3 regions of the Lysinibacillus sp. FSL H8-0500 genome follow, and region 1 is predicted to be linked to each of the others. Evidence: a T-box and tRNA genes for the amino acid it is inferred to sense, from the RefSeq annotation. Region 1 holds a T-box; the other regions hold tRNA genes.
What was found. A T-box is a leader RNA that pairs with one kind of tRNA and senses whether it is charged. The one in region 1 lies ahead of ileS (isoleucine--tRNA ligase), so its partner is inferred to be a tRNA-Ile.

Region 1 (3,248 bases):
AGCTTTACAAAGCGATGCAAAAATGAATGGCAAGAACCGTCTATATAGATATAGCTTTGATAGCTTTTTAATGGTAGAGTCAGCCTTTGTTTATGCACAATCGCAAGGACTAGCACCTACACAATCGCAAGTAGCTAAGAAATTAGAAGAAGTCATGGATAGTTTTCATTATGGGGCACTTACACTGAGTGAGCGTTTGTCAATGCTACAAATGTCAGAAGAGGCGTTTATTGAAAGCTATGCCAAGCCAATTGCCTATAAAGCAGCGACAGGTGACTTATTATGGGACGCAACGAAAGCTGATTATCCAAATACAAGCGATCAAGTTCGTATGTGGTTTGTTGAGCAAGAGGCGATGCGCTATTTAGAGCAGCATTATCATCGAGAGATTGCCTTTTTACGAGAGAAATATAAGATACCTGAAAAGGAAAACCAAATGATTTATATACGGAGCGGAATGGTTGTTGCTTTAAAGGAATATGAATTTTTAGTTGTATCGGGTGCTTTTACAGGCGATTTAACGAAATTATCTGCGGATGAAATTGTACAGAAGCATACAAATGGTACGTGGTTTCCCCTTGTTAATGTCCCTAAAGCATTGTCCGTTGGCGATCGGGTGGAGGTACAATATAGCGAAGCAATTGGTGGCGACGGTTCTAGGCCATTCTTAGATTTTAAGGATAACATCGGAATAAAGATAGTCGAGGATTATCAATAATAAAAGATTAGACATTCTAAATTGCTGGAATGTCTAGTCTTTATTTTTTCTTTGTAATTGGAGAAAAAGTAATATTTTCTAATAAATGTTTTAAAAAGGGATGAAAATTAGAGGAGCTATCTTAAGAAAGTAGTATTGAGTACAACATGAAGGAACGAAGGGGAGATATATACTTGCGGTTACATCATAAATTGAAGGAAAATTAAAGGATAGACTATGTGTGTTGAAAAATGCTCAAAGCTAAAGAGCTGTTGATTCAAACTAATTATCAGCATCAATATGCGCTCCTTCATCAAAGCATTATCATTTGTTTCAACGGAATTTTTTAAGATTGTCCACTGTTGACAGACAATTGGTAATTTGCTAAGATGAAGGACAATAAAAGCATACAAATTCGTTGATGAGAAAGAGTAGTGTTTCACTTTGTTCTACAGAGAGCCGACATTTGGTGGAAGTCGGTGTGCAGGTGTTACATGAAAATCCTCTCTGAGAAGATTAGCTGAATCGAGTAAGCTAATCCGGGTGTCTACCGTTAAAAAGAACACGTATGATTGTACGTTGCTGAGTGCTATTGGCCATCGTGTCAATAGAAATTAGGGTGGTATTCGCGGTTAACCCCGTCCCTTTTCCTTGGGACGGGGTTTTTTGTATGCCTTTTATACAAATTTGCTTGTATAGGAGGAACTAATATGAAGAAAGAACAAAAGAAGGAAACAACGGTGGAACGGAAACAAGGATTCGTGCATTATGGTCGCAAGAAGGGACCTTCGCCAAATCTGTAAGCAATCGTGCTGGACAGCAGCCCTTTGTATTTTATGAGGGACCACCAACAGCGAATGGGTTACCACATGTCGGCCATGCATTTGGTAGAACCATAAAAGATGTGGTGGCCCGTTACAAAACAATGCAAGGCTATTTAGTTGAACGCAAAGCAGGTTGGGATACACATGGGTTGCCTGTGGAATTAGGGATAGAAAAGGCTTTAGGGATCTCTGGAAAGCAGGAGATTGAAAACTATGGGGTGGAGCAATTTATTCAAGCATGTAAGAAGAGCGTTTTTACCTATGAGCAAAAATGGCGTACTTTTACAGAGCAACTTGGCTACTGGCTTGACATGGATGATCCTTACCTAACATTAAGTAATGACTATATTGAATCTGTGTGGCATATTTTAAGCCATGTTCACAAGGAAAAACTGTTATACAAAGGACATCGCGTTTCACCTTATTGCCCTAGCTGTCAAACTTCCTTAAGCTCTCATGAGGTGGCACAGGGCTATAAGGATGTTAAGGATTTATCCGTTACTGCAATGTTTAAGCTAGAGGATCGAGACGAATATATCTTAGGCTGGACAACGACGCCTTGGACATTACCAGCCAATGTAGCCTTGGCTATGAATCCTGCTCTTCGATATGTCCGTGTAAGGCATGCAAACAGCATCTATATACTAGCCAAATCGTTGGTAGCAAAGGTTTTTTCAGAGCCTGTTGAGATATTAAGTGAGCATGACGGTCAGGATTTTGCAGGTGTTTCCTATCGATCGCCATTTTCCTATGTAGCCGTCGATAAAGGGCATATCATTGTCATGGCAGATTATGTGACAGAGCATAGTGGAACAGGAATTGTACACATAGCACCTGCTTATGGAGAGGACGATTATAAAACGGTGCAGCAACATGGCTTGTCCTTTGTCAATGTAGTTGATCTTAAAGGCTGTTATACAGAAGCGGTACCTGAGCTTGTTGGACGATTTGTGAAAGATTGTGATGTCGATATCATTAAAATGCTTGCAGCAAATGAGCTTTTATTTGCTAAAGAAAAATATGAGCATAGCTATCCGCATTGCTGGCGCTGTGATTCACCATTATTGTACTATGCAACAGATAGCTGGTTTATCAAAATGTCGGCATTAAAAGAGCAGCTTTTACAAAATAATCAGCAGGTGACATGGTACCCTAGCCATATTAAGGATGGACGATTTGGCAACTTCCTAGAAAACTTAGTGGATTGGAATATTAGTCGTAATCGTTATTGGGGAACACCACTCAATGTGTGGATCTGTCAGGATTGCAATCATGAGGAGGCACCTAACAGTGTTGCAGCGCTACAACAATTAGCCAAAGGAGCTGTCAATGAACAATTAGAGCTCCATAAGCCATTTATAGATGCCATTGTCTGTACCTGTCCTGTCTGCCAAGGCGACATGAAACGTACGCCTGAAGTTATCGATGTTTGGTTTGACAGTGGCTCGATGCCATTTGCCCAACAGCATTATCCTTTTGAAGACGTAGCGAACTTTCATCATCAGTTTCCAGCAGATGTGGTCATTGAGGGCATCGACCAAACGCGAGGATTTTTCTATAGCTTATTAGCAGTATCGACCTTGTTTACAGGAAAACCACCTTATAAAAATGTGCTATCGTTAGGGCATGTACTCGATGAGCATGGACAGAAGATGTCCAAAAGTAAAGGCAATGCATTAGAGCCTGTTGAGTTAATCGAGGAGTATGGAGCTGATGCTCTACGTTGG
Region 2 (3,248 bases), 1.3 Mb from region 1:
GCGGTTCGAGCCCGTCATCCTCCACCATATGCCGGTTTAGCTCAGCAGGTAGAGCAACTGACTTGTAATCAGTAGGTCGTGGGTTCGATTCCTATAGCCGGCACCATTTTCCGAGCCATTAGCTCAGTTGGTAGAGCATCTGACTTTTAATCAGAGGGTCGAAGGTTCGAGTCCTTCATGGCTCACCATTTTGAAATAATAATAAGCGGGTGTGGCGGAATTGGCAGACGCACTAGACTTAGGATCTAGCGCCGCAAGGCGTGGGGGTTCGACTCCCTTCACCCGCACCATTATTTTCATTGCCAGATAAAAAACGTATGCACATGCGGAAGTAGTTCAGTGGTAGAACACCACCTTGCCAAGGTGGGGGTCGCGAGTTCGAACCTCGTCTTCCGCTCCAAATGTGCCGGGGTGGCGGAACTGGCAGACGCACAGGACTTAAAATCCTGCGGTAGGTGACTACCGTACCGGTTCGATTCCGGTCCTCGGCACCATTTAAAATGCGCCCGTAGCTCAATTGGATAGAGCGTCTGACTACGGATCAGAAGGTTATGGGTTCGACTCCTGTCGGGCGCGCCAAAAGAACAACGGGAAGTAGCTCAGCTTGGTAGAGCACTTGGTTTGGGACCAAGGGGTCGCAGGTTCGAATCCTGTCTTCCCGACCATTTCCTAAAAATTATGGGGCCTTAGCTCAGCTGGGAGAGCGCCTGCCTTGCACGCAGGAGGTCAGCGGTTCGATCCCGCTAGGCTCCACCATAAGTAAATTAACCAGTATAAAGATCCTGGCGGCGTAGCTCAGCTGGCTAGAGCGTACGGTTCATACCCGTAAGGTCGGGGGTTCGATCCCCTCTGCCGCCATCTTAAAGGACCTTTAGCTCAGTTGGTTAGAGCAGACGGCTCATAACCGTCCGGTCGCAGGTTCGAGTCCTGCAAGGTCCACCATTTATATATTGTAACGGAGGTATACCCAAGTCTGGCTGAAGGGATCGGTCTTGAAAACCGACAGGCGGGTAAGACCGCGCGGGGGTTCGAATCCCTCTACCTCCTCCAGTTTTATGTCTTTATAAATGGTGCTTGAAAAACTCGAAACAACATATGATTATCGCGGGGTGGAGCAGTGGTAGCTCGTCGGGCTCATAACCCGAAGGTCGTTGGTTCAAATCCGGCCCCCGCAACCAATTTTCTATGCGAAAGTAACCAAAAGGTCCCGTGGTGTAGCGGTTAACATGCCTGCCTGTCACGCAGGAGATCGCCGGTTCGATCCCGGTCGGGACCGCCATTTATTTTAGAATATGGGTCAGTAGCTCAGTTGGTAGAGCATTAGATTGAAGCTCTAAGTGTCGGCGGTTCGATTCCGTCCTGACCCACCATTTATGCGGGTGTAGTTTAATGGTAAAACCTCAGCCTTCCAAGCTGATGTCGTGGGTTCGATTCCCATCACCCGCTCCAAGGGCCTATAGCTCAGCTGGTTAGAGCGCACGCCTGATAAGCGTGAGGTCGATGGTTCGAGTCCATTTAGGCCCACCATTATTCCGAAGTAGCTCAGTTGGTAGTAGCACCTGACTGTTAATCAGGTTGTCGCAGGTTCGAGTCCTGCCTTCGGAGCCATTTTTTATATGGGGAAGTACTCAAGAGGCTGAAGAGGCGCCCCTGCTAAGGGTGTAGGTCGGGTAACCGGCGCGAGGGTTCAAATCCCTCCTTCTCCGCCATGGGCCCGTTGGTCAAGTGGTTAAGACACCGCCCTTTCACGGCGGTAACACGGGTTCGAATCCCGTACGGGTCATACAAAGTGCAGTAGATGAACAGTCATCTATTGCACTTTTTTCTGTTCAAAAGATAGAGAGAGTCGCACCTGATAAACGGATCGACGCATGAAACTGACGGAAAGCCCTGATTAATCGCTGGATAGCATGATCAAACCAATGGTGCTCTATTACAATCGCACAAACTGTAAACATATGTGTTATGTATTTCAGAAACGGGTATCTGAATGACACCAAAATTTGACTTACTAGAATAGAATATTATTGTTGCTTAACTCCCCCAAATACAGCTAACTCCATCCATTTAAAATAACAATCTACATGATTAAAACCAATTTCCTCCAACCACTTTAATTGAATATCTACTCTTTCTAGTATATTATCCATTTTATCTGAGCGATTATAGTATTCGATAGATACAGTGGACCTATCTTTATTATTATGTGGTGCTAGGTGGTCAATAAAAAATTTATCATGTAATTTTTCTATTTTAGGTGTAGCAGAAGCAACGTGTTCAATATTAATAAATATGCCTCCTGGTGCTAATAAATCAAATATTTCGCTATATAATAATCTTTTCTGTTCATTAGGAAGGTGGTGTATAGCATAACCGGAAACGATACAATCTACTGTTGCTCTATCAGCATATTTCGTAAGGCTTTCACTAAAATCTCCGTTAATAATTTCACATCTTTCGCTATAATCCTTCATATTTATTCTTGCATTTTCAATCATTGGTTCTGAATGATCTATCAATATAGCGATAGCTTCTGGATAAGATTTAAGTAATATTTCCGCTAAAAATCCATTTCCACATCCTAAATCCATAATTTTTTTTGGGTCTGCATTAAAATGATCTACTATTTGCAGCATTAGTTGTGCTTGGACTGCCCCAAAAGGTATAGCCCCTCTTACTTCATCTAAATAATGAAGACTAATCTCTCTCTATTGCCAATGGGTATTTGCCATATAAAACTACCTCCTTAGGTTATAATCCTTATATAATATGTTAATTTTGCTTAAAATTAAATATATTTACGAAAAATATTTAAAAATATTTCCAATTAAAATATCTTTAATGGGTATCTACTATTCTGAAAAGTTTCATTTCTGACTACTTTGAATATTATGCTGTTTTGACGCTTAAGGCTCCACGACATTTAAAAATTGGCGTAATAAGCTGTACTACTTTTAGAAATAATACATGTAAAATGGCATGCAGTCGACTTCATAAAAGAATAATTTACTTACATTCAAGGCAATCACATGTCTCCTATAAATCTTCTTCATTTTAGTCAATCATAGAAATTTTCATAGTGACTTACTAATTCTCTTTAGATAAACTGTTCCGTATAAGAGGATGACACTAGCTGTTTTTCATACGGATTCTACATGATTCCAGAGAATGGCCGGCTTTCCTTCATTTCTACGAGTGTTCATCTATTTTAGCTAGTGGATTGTTGCATATAAGATTTATAAACTATA
Region 3 (3,248 bases), 1.3 Mb from region 1:
CAGGTTGACCAATTAGTAAATAAGGCACTAGCCTCTGGTGGTAAATCATATAGTGATCCACAAGATCATGGATTTATGTACGGTTGGGGTTTCCAGGATTTAGATGGACATATCTGGGAAGTAGTTTATATGGATGAAAATGCAATGAACCAAGAATAAAAGTACTAAATCAAAACGTTAACCTAAATAAACTCCGATTTCTTTATACTTTCAATGCAATAAGGTAGTTACCCAAAAGTGATCAAAACGTCGAAAGCCCTATGCCTTCCGTTTCATCACTTTTGTTTTATTATTAACACCTTTAGTTTAATCATATTATCTTATCCACCGATTGATCAGGGCTTTCCGTCAGTTTCACGCGTCGATCCGTTTATCAGGTGCGACTCTCTCTATCTTTTGAACAGAAAAAAGTGCAATAGATGACTGTTCATCTACTGCACTTTGTATGACCCGTACGGGATTCGAACCCGTGTTACCGCCGTGAAAGGGCGGTGTCTTAACCACTTGACCAACGGGCCCATGGCGGAGAAGGAGGGATTTGAACCCTCGCGCCGGTTACCCGACCTACACCCTTAGCAGGGGCGCCTCTTCAGCCTCTTGAGTACTTCCCCATATAAAAAATGGCTCCGAAGGCAGGACTCGAACCTGCGACAACCTGATTAACAGTCAGGTGCTACTACCAACTGAGCTACTTCGGAATAATGGTGGGCCTAAATGGACTCGAACCATCGACCTCACGCTTATCAGGCGTGCGCTCTAACCAGCTGAGCTATAGGCCCTTGGAGCGGGTGATGGGAATCGAACCCACGACATCAGCTTGGAAGGCTGAGGTTTTACCATTAAACTACACCCGCATAAATGGTGGGTCAGGACGGAATCGAACCGCCGACACTTAGAGCTTCAATCTAATGCTCTACCAACTGAGCTACTGACCCATATTTTAAAATAAATGGCGGTCCCGACCGGGATCGAACCGGCGATCTCCTGCGTGACAGGCAGGCATGTTAACCGCTACACCACGGGACCTTTTGGTTGCTTTCGCACAGAAAAATTGGTTGCGGGGGCCGGATTTGAACCAACGACCTTCGGGTTATGAGCCCGACGAGCTACCACTGCTCCACCCCGCGATAATCATATGTTATTTCGAGTTTTTCAAGCACCATTTATAAAGACATAAAACTGGAGGAGGTAGAGGGATTCGAACCCCCGCGCGGTCTTACCCGCCTGTCGGTTTTCAAGACCGATCCCTTCAGCCAGACTTGGGTATACCTCCGTTACAATATATAAATGGTGGACCTTGCAGGACTCGAACCTGCGACCGGACGGTTATGAGCCGTCTGCTCTAACCAACTGAGCTAAAGGTCCTTTAAGATGGCGGCAGAGGGGATCGAACCCCCGACCTTACGGGTATGAACCGTACGCTCTAGCCAGCTGAGCTACGCCGCCAGGATCTTTATACTGGTTAATTTACTTATGGTGGAGCCTAGCGGGATCGAACCGCTGACCTCCTGCGTGCAAGGCAGGCGCTCTCCCAGCTGAGCTAAGGCCCCATAACGATTTTTGAAATGGTCGGGAAGACAGGATTCGAACCTGCGACCCCTTGGTCCCAAACCAAGTGCTCTACCAAGCTGAGCTACTTCCCGTTCGTTCTTTTGGCGCGCCCGACAGGAGTCGAACCCATAACCTTCTGATCCGTAGTCAGACGCTCTATCCAATTGAGCTACGGGCGCATTTTAAATGGTGCCGAGGACCGGAATCGAACCGGTACGGTAGTCACCTACCGCAGGATTTTAAGTCCTGTGCGTCTGCCAGTTCCGCCACCCCGGCACATTTGGAGCGGAAGACGAGGTTCGAACTCGCGACCCCCACCTTGGCAAGGTGGTGTTCTACCACTGAACTACTTCCGCATGTGCATACGTTTTTTATCTGGCAATGAAAATAATGGTGCGGGTGAAGGGAGTCGAACCCCCACGCCTTGCGGCGCTAGATCCTAAGTCTAGTGCGTCTGCCAATTCCGCCACACCCGCTTATTATTATTTCAAAATGGTGAGCCATGAAGGACTCGAACCTTCGACCCTCTGATTAAAAGTCAGATGCTCTACCAACTGAGCTAATGGCTCGGAAAATGGTGCCGGCTATAGGAATCGAACCCACGACCTACTGATTACAAGTCAGTTGCTCTACCTGCTGAGCTAAACCGGCATATGGTGGAGGATGACGGGCTCGAACCGCCGACCCTCTGCTTGTAAGGCAGATGCTCTCCCAGCTGAGCTAATCCTCCTGGGTAATATGCCTAGCGACGTCCTACTCTCACAGGGGGAAGCCCCCAACTACCATCGGCGCGAAAGAGCTTAACTTCCGTGTTCGGGATGGGAACGGGTGTGACCTCTTTGCCATTATCACTAGACTTGCACATGGATGTGCTGGCTTCTGCGTTGCAACACGGATGTTGCGTTCTTAGCAGAAGTTCCTTTTTTAAAGCTTCAAAATATATCGTATCTTAAAACTTTTTTGAAAGGGTTATTCTTTCAAAACTGGATAAACGGTGCATTGAATAGTTTAAACATTTTGGTTAAGTCCTCGATCGATTAGTATTCGTCAGCTCCATATGTCGCCACACTTCCACTTCGAACCTATCTACCTCATCGTCTTTGAGGGATCTTACTTACTTGCGTAATGGGAAATCTCATCTTGAGGGGGGCTTCATGCTTAGATGCTTTCAGCACTTATCCCGTCCACACATAGCTACCCAGCGATGCCTTTGGCAAGACAACTGGTACACCAGCGGTGTGTCCATCCCGGTCCTCTCGTACTAAGGACAGCTCCTCTCAAATTTCCTACGCCCACGACGGATAGGGACCGAACTGTCTCACGACGTTCTGAACCCAGCTCGCGTACCGCTTTAATGGGCGAACAGCCCAACCCTTGGGACCGACTACAGCCCCAGGATGCGATGAGCCGACATCGAGGTGCCAAACCTCCCCGTCGATGTGGACTCTTGGGGGAGATAAGCCTGTTATCCCCGGGGTAGCTTTTATCCGTTGAGCGATGGCCCTTCCATGCGGAACCACCGGATCACTAAGCCCGTCTTTCGACCCTGCTCGACTTGTAGGTCTCGCAGTCAAGCTCCCTTGTGCCTTTACACTCTACGAATGATTTCCAACCATTCTGAGGGAACCTTTGGGCGCCTCCGTTACCTTTTAGGAGGCGACCGCCCCAGTCAAACTGTCCGCCTGACACTGTCTCCT

Region 2: it encodes a tRNA-Ile, which carries the amino acid that the T-box ahead of ileS (isoleucine--tRNA ligase) is inferred to sense. The anticodon was not compared.
Region 3: it encodes a tRNA-Ile, which carries the amino acid that the T-box ahead of ileS (isoleucine--tRNA ligase) is inferred to sense. The anticodon was not compared.

The regions. Positions count from the first base shown of each region.
Region 1 covers NZ_CP150292.1:2,276,637-2,279,884, forward strand. The annotation lists gene MHB44_RS10855 (DUF3221 domain-containing protein) at 1-718, shown strand, start outside; T-box leader at 1,107-1,346, shown strand; partial or broken gene ileS (isoleucine--tRNA ligase) at 1,408-3,248, shown strand, end outside.
Region 2 covers NZ_CP150292.1:3,603,841-3,607,088, reverse strand. The annotation lists tRNA gene MHB44_RS17170 (tRNA-Val) at 1-27, shown strand, start outside; tRNA gene MHB44_RS17165 (tRNA-Thr) at 31-106, shown strand; tRNA gene MHB44_RS17160 (tRNA-Lys) at 113-188, shown strand; tRNA gene MHB44_RS17155 (tRNA-Leu) at 206-290, shown strand; tRNA gene MHB44_RS17150 (tRNA-Gly) at 326-400, shown strand; tRNA gene MHB44_RS17145 (tRNA-Leu) at 406-494, shown strand; tRNA gene MHB44_RS17140 (tRNA-Arg) at 503-579, shown strand; tRNA gene MHB44_RS17135 (tRNA-Pro) at 589-665, shown strand; tRNA gene MHB44_RS17130 (tRNA-Ala) at 681-756, shown strand; tRNA gene MHB44_RS17125 (tRNA-Met) at 785-858, shown strand; tRNA gene MHB44_RS17120 (tRNA-Ile) at 866-942, shown strand; tRNA gene MHB44_RS17115 (tRNA-Ser) at 958-1,050, shown strand; tRNA gene MHB44_RS17110 (tRNA-Met) at 1,104-1,178, shown strand; tRNA gene MHB44_RS17105 (tRNA-Asp) at 1,204-1,279, shown strand; tRNA gene MHB44_RS17100 (tRNA-Phe) at 1,295-1,370, shown strand; tRNA gene MHB44_RS17095 (tRNA-Gly) at 1,376-1,449, shown strand; tRNA gene MHB44_RS17090 (tRNA-Ile) at 1,451-1,527, shown strand; tRNA gene MHB44_RS17085 (tRNA-Asn) at 1,532-1,608, shown strand; tRNA gene MHB44_RS17080 (tRNA-Ser) at 1,619-1,709, shown strand; tRNA gene MHB44_RS17075 (tRNA-Glu) at 1,712-1,783, shown strand; gene MHB44_RS17070 (class I SAM-dependent methyltransferase) at 2,025-2,636, opposite strand.
Region 3 covers NZ_CP150292.1:3,613,184-3,616,431, forward strand. The annotation lists gene MHB44_RS17200 (VOC family protein) at 1-159, shown strand, start outside; tRNA gene MHB44_RS17205 (tRNA-Glu) at 447-518, opposite strand; tRNA gene MHB44_RS17210 (tRNA-Ser) at 521-611, opposite strand; tRNA gene MHB44_RS17215 (tRNA-Asn) at 622-698, opposite strand; tRNA gene MHB44_RS17220 (tRNA-Ile) at 703-779, opposite strand; tRNA gene MHB44_RS17225 (tRNA-Gly) at 781-854, opposite strand; tRNA gene MHB44_RS17230 (tRNA-Phe) at 860-935, opposite strand; tRNA gene MHB44_RS17235 (tRNA-Asp) at 951-1,026, opposite strand; tRNA gene MHB44_RS17240 (tRNA-Met) at 1,053-1,127, opposite strand; tRNA gene MHB44_RS17245 (tRNA-Ser) at 1,181-1,273, opposite strand; tRNA gene MHB44_RS17250 (tRNA-Ile) at 1,289-1,365, opposite strand; tRNA gene MHB44_RS17255 (tRNA-Met) at 1,373-1,446, opposite strand; tRNA gene MHB44_RS17260 (tRNA-Ala) at 1,475-1,550, opposite strand; tRNA gene MHB44_RS17265 (tRNA-Pro) at 1,567-1,643, opposite strand; tRNA gene MHB44_RS17270 (tRNA-Arg) at 1,654-1,730, opposite strand; tRNA gene MHB44_RS17275 (tRNA-Leu) at 1,739-1,827, opposite strand; tRNA gene MHB44_RS17280 (tRNA-Gly) at 1,833-1,907, opposite strand; tRNA gene MHB44_RS17285 (tRNA-Leu) at 1,943-2,027, opposite strand; tRNA gene MHB44_RS17290 (tRNA-Lys) at 2,045-2,120, opposite strand; tRNA gene MHB44_RS17295 (tRNA-Thr) at 2,127-2,202, opposite strand; tRNA gene MHB44_RS17300 (tRNA-Val) at 2,206-2,281, opposite strand; rRNA gene rrf (5S ribosomal RNA) at 2,292-2,407, opposite strand; rRNA gene MHB44_RS17310 (23S ribosomal RNA) at 2,569-3,248, opposite strand, start outside.